Regions from separate parts of the Ruegeria sp. YTSA168 genome, predicted to be linked through region 2. Evidence: riboswitches for the same ligand, from Rfam matches in the RefSeq annotation. Region 2 holds a riboswitch; each other region holds the start of a gene.
What was found. A riboswitch is a leader RNA that binds a small molecule or an ion and turns the genes downstream of it on or off. The one in region 2 is predicted to bind cobalamin.
Positions count from the first base shown of each region.

Region 1: linked by a shared signal. The riboswitch ahead of nrdH (glutaredoxin-like protein NrdH) and the one ahead of AC2FFE_RS03480 (DUF1636 family protein) in region 2 are both predicted to bind cobalamin.
Region 3: linked by a shared signal. The riboswitch ahead of AC2FFE_RS04195 (DUF1636 family protein) and the one ahead of AC2FFE_RS03480 (DUF1636 family protein) in region 2 are both predicted to bind cobalamin.

Region 1 covers NZ_JBXWMW010000002.1:387,126-389,443, forward strand. The annotation lists gene AC2FFE_RS05540 (AraC family transcriptional regulator) at 23-952, shown strand; cobalamin riboswitch at 987-1,179, shown strand; gene nrdH (glutaredoxin-like protein NrdH) at 1,263-1,484, shown strand; gene nrdI (class Ib ribonucleoside-diphosphate reductase assembly flavoprotein NrdI) at 1,488-1,913, shown strand; gene nrdE (class 1b ribonucleoside-diphosphate reductase subunit alpha) at 1,895-2,318, shown strand, end outside.
Region 2 covers NZ_JBXWMW010000001.1:686,532-688,849, forward strand. The annotation lists gene rlmB (23S rRNA (guanosine(2251)-2'-O)-methyltransferase RlmB) at 1-521, opposite strand, end outside; tRNA gene AC2FFE_RS03475 (tRNA-Tyr) at 638-721, shown strand; cobalamin riboswitch at 959-1,164, shown strand; gene AC2FFE_RS03480 (DUF1636 family protein) at 1,248-1,622, shown strand; gene cobW (cobalamin biosynthesis protein CobW) at 1,626-2,318, shown strand, end outside.
Region 3 covers NZ_JBXWMW010000002.1:83,105-85,422, forward strand. The annotation lists gene AC2FFE_RS04190 (ABC transporter ATP-binding protein) at 1-664, opposite strand, end outside; gene AC2FFE_RS04195 (DUF1636 family protein) at 661-1,017, opposite strand; cobalamin riboswitch at 1,116-1,332, opposite strand; gene AC2FFE_RS04200 (D-lyxose/D-mannose family sugar isomerase) at 1,391-2,056, opposite strand; gene AC2FFE_RS04205 (carbohydrate kinase family protein) at 2,076-2,318, opposite strand, start outside.

The DNA of each region.
Region 1 (2,318 bases), on a different contig from region 2:
TTCGTGTTGCACACCGTCGGTAATGCGTTCACTTCTTGCGCGCTCGGGGCTGCAACCTGGCTCGATGGCATCGACCCAGCGCGTTACCCTGAATGAAATCGCACAGCTCTATCAGCTGGCCGCGCCCGAGACCGGCGACGAAATGATGGGGCTGTGGAGCCGCCCAATCCGGCCTCGCGCCCTGCAACATCTGGTGACCGTGCAACGCGAAGCAAGCAGCCTGACCTCGGCCCTGTATCGGTACTCGACATTCTGGAACCTGTTGCTGGATGATTTCCGGCTGGATTTGCACTCAGAGTCTGATCAGGTGGAGCTAAAGCTGTTCCCTTATCTGAATCACACTCGCGCGCACCGCTTTGGTCATATGTTGATCCTGAAATTGGCGCATGGGCTTTTGTCCTGGCTCAGCGGGGCAGAGACGCCGGTCAGAACTGTGCACTTTGCCTTTCCCCGCCCCGATTTCGCAGCCGACTATGCCGTGGTGTTCCCCTGCCCCGTTGAATTTGACGCGCCGCAGACAAGCATTCTGTTCGACCCGAATGAGTTTACGCGCCCGATTGCACGCAGTTCTTCCGAAGCCTCTGTATTCCTTCAACGCGCACCCCTTGATTGGATTTTCACCAGCTCACGTGCGCATACCAGCAGCCTGCGGGTTCGCGCCTTTCTATACGGCGCGTCCTGGCAATCCTGTCAGTTGCCGGATGCTGCTCAGGCCCTGAAAATGACACCACGTACGCTGAACCGGCGGTTGAACGAAGAAGGCACATCCTTTCAGGATATCAAGGACGCGCTACGCCGTGACATCGCCATAGGTGCCCTGCAACAGGGACAGGATAGTATCGAGCAGATCGCCTATGACACCGGCTTTTCAGCCCCAGCAAATTTTCACCGGGCCTTTCGGAAATGGACAAGCCGGACGCCCGGGTCGTACAAAAATAATCTCATCCCATAGCGACGCTATATATTGACATCAACCGCCTGACAGACCCAATATAGTGTTGCTTCGGTTCTTTCGATTCATATCGGAAGCTAAGAGGGAAACCGGTGGAAAACCGGCGCTGCCCCCGCAACTGTAAACGGAGAGTTCGGCTGAACACGCCACTGAAAGCGTGCTTTTGGGAAGGCCAGTCCGAACGTCGATCCGCAAGCCAGGAGACCTGCCGGGCGAGACTGATAACCACGAACGGAGGGTTCGGGGGCGTGATTGGGGCCTGTTTAGCCCTTGCGTCCTCGACTTTGAACTAAAAAGGACAGAGGACGACATGAGCATTACCGTATATTCTAAACCCGCTTGCGTACAATGCACCGCCACCACACGTGCACTGGATGCCAAAGGTATTTCCTATGACGTCGTTGACCTGACCGAAGATGACAGCGCCATGACCCATGTGACCGAGCTGGGCTATCGTCAGGCCCCCGTAGTTGTGGCAGGCAGTGATCACTGGTCGGGTTTCCGCCCCGACATGATCGCCCAACTGGCCTGACCCATGACTGCGCCGCTCCCGGCGCTGGTTTATTTCTCATCGAAATCCGGAAACACCCACCGCTTTGTTTCGCGGCTGGGCCTGACCTCTTTCCGCATTCCGAACGGAATGGACCCGCTGTCTGACCCTGGACACCCCTATGTGCTGATCAGCCCCACCTATGCCGATGGCGAAGGTCGTGGGGCGGTTCCAAAACAGGTGATCCGGTTCCTGAATGATCCAGGCAGACGCGCCGGGATCGTCGGAGTGATCGGCACAGGCAACCGCAATTTCGGTGCGACCTACGCTTTGGCTGGTCGCATCATTGCCCAGAAATGCAACGTACCGCTGCTCTATTCGTTTGAGCTGGCCGGAACAGAAACTGATATCGCCCGCGTCCGCGCAGGGCTGGAAAAACTAGGGAGACATCTATGCTCGACAGCAGCGTAAACGAGCAAGACTACCACGCGCTGAACGCGATGCTGAACCTCTATGACGGCGAGGGGAAGATCCGGTTCGATGCCGACCGTATAGCCGCGCGGCAGTATTTCCTGCAGCATGTGAACCAGAACACGGTGTTCTTCCACTCGCTGGATGAAAAGCTGGGGTATCTCGTGTCCGAGGGCTATTACGAAGTGGCCGTTTTGGACCAATATTCCAAGAACTTCATGCGTAAAATCTGGGATGCGGCCTATGCCAAGAAATTCCGGTTCCCAACCTTTCTGGGCGCATTCAAGTACTACACCTCCTACACGCTGAAGACTCGCGATGGGCAGCGCTATCTTGAACGCTATGAGGATCGTGTTGTCATGACCGCGCTGGCGCTGGCGCGCGGGGATGAGGCGCTGGCGATGT
Region 2 (2,318 bases):
ATGGCATCGGCCAGATTGCGCACCCTCAGATAAGGCTGGCGTTCCAATGCGCCGCTGGCGGTTTTTGCCAGTGCCCCGGTTTCAGGGGCAGAATGATGCCGGGTTCCGATCACCGCGCTTGCACCCAGCACTTCGGCTGACCGCAGAATCGCACCTACGTTATGCGGGTCCGTTACACGGTCCAGCAGGATCACGCGGGGGTGTTCCCGTCCGATGCAGTTCTCGGCCAAACCGCCCCACTCCAGGGGCTTAACTTCAAGTGCCGCGCCCTGATGCACAGAACCCGCGTCAATTGGGGCATTGAATTTTCGCGGGTCAACCATCTCGGCCTCAATCCCCGCAAATTCAATGGCTTCAACCAGTTTGTCCTGCGCATTTCGCGTTACAATCAGGCGCAGTTTTTGGCGTTTGGGGTTCATCAAGGCGTCGCGCACGGCGTGCAAACCAAACAGCCAAACCGTCTCGGCGGCCGCCGCTTTTCGCGCCTGTTCCTTTTCGACAACCCACTTGGGTTTTTTCATTCTGAGGGCCTCCGGGCCGTGAATTCGCTTTCCTGCGTCAAAGCCGTATTTTCCTGTTGACGCTCCTTTGGTGCGCTAGTAATCACGCCTCCACGTCAGGTGCAACGCCTGACAGTGGGCGACAGGCCGCAAGGTGTGGCAGGGGACTGTAACTCCCTCGCGGAGACGCACGCCTGGTTCGATTCCAGGGTCGCCCACCACTCTCACAAAGCTTCCAGATACCAGAGCAAAACGCACCCGCCAATGGCCCGTGTCTGCTGTTATGAATGGCAGTCTAGTTATTCGTCAAACATTTGGTTCAGTGAAGTGATCGCTGTCAAACCTTTCGAAAGCCGCAGGCTAAGCCCTGACATGCCGCCCAACGACCGCCACAGGTCGTTTTTCTGCACCCGGCGTTGCGGTTGTCGGCGACACGCTTGACAAGCACCGTATCAGTGCCGCATGTCCGATCCGTTGGTGTCCTCGTAAGAGGATGAAAAGGGAATGCGTCAACGGGTTTACCGCCAAACGCAGCCGCCCCCGCGACCGTGACCGGAGAGGGTGCCCAAAGCCACTGGCCAAAGGCTGGGAAGGCGGGACATCCGACAGGGTATACACCCTGACATCCGCAAGCCGGGAGACCTGCCAGCGCCCGAAGATGAAACCGGACGGGGTGTTCCGGTGTGGGGCTTGGATCGGCCCACATGAAACCCCGTCCCCCAGATTTGACTAAGGGGGATGAGAGAGATGAATAAAGCCGCACCAGTTGAACTGCTGGTCTGCACGACATGCCGCCGTGGCCTGGCGATCGAAGACGACACCCAGCGCCCTGGTGCCTTGCTGCACAAGGCGCTGGAACAGGCCGGCGTGCCAGACGGGATCGACCTAAAGCCTGTGGAATGCCTGTCAAATTGCGATCAGGGCTGTTCCATCGTGCTGCGTGGGGGACCCGCGCGTTGGACTTTTGTCTACGAAAACCTCAACGAAACCGACCATGTCGAAACGATCATCGAAGGTGTGACCAAGTATTTGGCCACTGACGATGGTTTGGTCAAATGGCGCGAACGTCCTGAACATTTCCGCAAAAACTGTGCGGCCCGTATTCCCCCGATTGGAGCTTGACCCATGTCTACTCTCGAAAAACTTCCCGTCACTGTCATCACCGGCTTTCTGGGCTCGGGCAAAACCACGCTGGTCAAGCATCTGATGCAGAACCCGCAGGGCAAACGCCTGGCCGTTGTGGTCAATGAATTCGGTGATGTCGGTGTCGATGGCGATATCCTGAAATCCTGCGCCATCCCGGATTGCCCGGCAGAGAACATCATGGAGCTGGCGAACGGCTGCATCTGCTGCACCGTGGCTGACGATTTTATCCCGACCATCGAGGCGCTGATGGCGCTAGAGCCGCGCCCTGAACATATTCTGATCGAAACCAGCGGTCTGGCCCTGCCCAAACCACTGCTGAAAGCGTTTGATTGGCCAGATATCCGGTCTAAAATCACGGTGGATGGCGTAATCGCTCTAGCGGATGCCGAGGCTGTCGCCGCTGGTCGCTTTGCGCCGAATGTCGAGGCCGTGGATGCCCAGCGCTTGGCGGATGACTCGATTGACCATGAAACCCCGCTGTCAGAAGTATTCGAGGATCAGATATCCTGCGCCGATATAATCCTGCTGACCAAACCGGATCTGGCCGGTCCCGAAGGCGTGGCAAAGGCCAAAGCAATCATCGCCGCCGAAGCGCCGCGCCCGCTGCCTGTGGTCGAAGTCGCCGAAGGTGTCGTGGATGTGCGCGTTGTGCTGGGCCTGGAGGCCGCTGCC
Region 3 (2,318 bases), on a different contig from region 2:
TTTGCTCGACCGGCCCAAATCCGGTCATGCGTGCGGATTTCATCAGCGCGACATGGCTGGCAAACTCGGGGATCATGACAAGGTCATGCACGATCATCACGACCGTCACACCCAGGGCGGCCACCAGCGACAGCATATGCCCCTTGGCATCCGGGTCCAGATGATTGGTGGGTTCGTCCAGAAACAACAACGAGGGGTTCTGAGCCAATGCACGCGCAATATGGGCGCGCTGACGTTCCCCGCCCGAGAGCCTTTGAATCGGCTTATCCGCCAGATGGGTCAGCTCGGTTGTGCGTAGAACGCGCTCTAGGTCTCTTTTGTGTTCCTCGCTCGAACGGTCGCTTTGGATGGGGATCTGACCCAGCGCGACATAGTCGCGTAGCTTCAGGCGACCGTCGGGCAATTCCTGCTGGCCAACAACCGCGATGGTCCGGGCCCGTTCTTGTGCAGACAGTTTGCGCAGGCTTTGACCGTTGATCTGTACATCCCCCAGCGCAAGACGCTCGACCCCGCAGAGCAGGTTCAGCAGTGTCGTTTTCCCAGCACCGTTGGGACCCGCGATCGCAAGGATTGCACCCTCTTCTAGTGCGAATGAGACACCCTGTAACAGCGCATCGCCGTTCAACGCGTAGTATTCTAGGTTTTCTGCGACCAGAAAGCTCATGCCTTACCCCTTTTGGGAAGACGGGGCAGGCGGGCGAGCGTTTTGAACAACAAGGCGGGGGGGCGATCTGTTGCGCTGGTCCAGCCGCTTTCACTGTCGCGGAACTGATGGGCGAAGGTGGCGATTGCATCCAGATCGGCGGTGCTTTGAATATCACCAAACAGGTATTGCGCCTTGCCTTCGGCCTGCAAGCCTATGGCCATGGGGCGTTCGCATCCTGCCATGCAGGGGATCAGTCGGGTTGCGACGCCCTCGGGCAGCGAAGCGTCCAGGGCGTTTTGGGCCGCGCGGGCTTCGATCTCTCCCTGGCAGGTCGAGCAGATCAGCACAAAATGGTCAGGTGTTTTGTCCACGGCTATCCTCAACGCGCAAAATGCCCGCATAGAAAGTACCGGTCCCGTAAGGGCGCAAATCTGCCATCAATCCTCCTTCCAGGACGCCCCGTCCCGGGTTGGTTTCACAGGTGATGGCAGGTCTCCTGACTTGCGGGTCGTTGCTTGGCCAACCTTCCCGGCCTTTTCGGGCCAGTGGTGATTTGGCGTTGCTCACCGCTTACAGTTGCGGGGGCAGTCACGGATTTGGCCTGACCCGGGTGTCCCGGGGCCGCACCGTATTCCCATTTTCATCCCGCAATCAAAGTAGCGGGAACCATCACAGGCCAGCTATTCTGGACAAGACACGCTTGTCAAGCAATCGCTGAGAGGCTCGTGTCAGATACGGGGTGGATCAGTAATCCGCAACCAGCAGGAATTCGGCCTCGGTATCTTCTTCGATCGTGGCAAAGCGCGGGATGGGTTGTTCGAAGACGTTATCGGTGCGGTCGTCGTTTACGGTTGAGACCTCGCCGATTAGGCAATCCCCGCGCTCGGCCCAGAAGGCGTGCCAGATACCGGGCATCAATGTTACGCTTTCGCCGGGTTTCAGGCGCAGCAACTCACCAGGAGTGATGGTGATGTCGCATCCATCACTGGGAACCACAACTGGTGTGTCGCGGTCGACGCTGCCGTCGGGGTCCGAGGCATAGATCTCCATCACCAGATCGCCGCCGCCCCGGTTGATGATATCTTCGGCTTTGACGATGTGGCGATGCATTGGCGACAGCTGCTTGTCGCGCGAGATCAGTAGTTTCTCGGCATAGAGCATTCCGCGGCCCTGGCTCAGATCATTCTCATCCCCATTGCGCAGGGTGAACAGGAACAGGCCAAGCTCATCAAATTTGCCTTGCCCGTAATCGGTGATGTCCCATCCCAGCCCCCGGGCGCGGATCGTGTCGGCCTTGGCGCTGCGCATCTGATCCGGGGACCAGTCGGCAAATGGGGGCAGGATGAACCCGAAAGACTGGATAAAGGCTTGTGCATCGGTCTTGATGCGGTTGATGTCGGAACGTTTCATGTGACTTCCCTTTTTGGGACTAAAGCTCATGCGCCCAGGGTGGGTTGGCCCCGGCACGCGACACGGTGACTGCTGCAACATCTGCACCCAACGCTAGAGCGGCGCGCAGGCTCTCTGTTGTCAGATCGCGCAGCGCGGGTTTGGTCAGATGCCCAGAACGGTGAAGTTCGGCCAGTACACCAGCGTTGAACGTATCACCCGCCCCCACCGTATCGACAACCTGAACCGCTTTAACCGGTATCGTGGTTTCCGAGCCATTGCG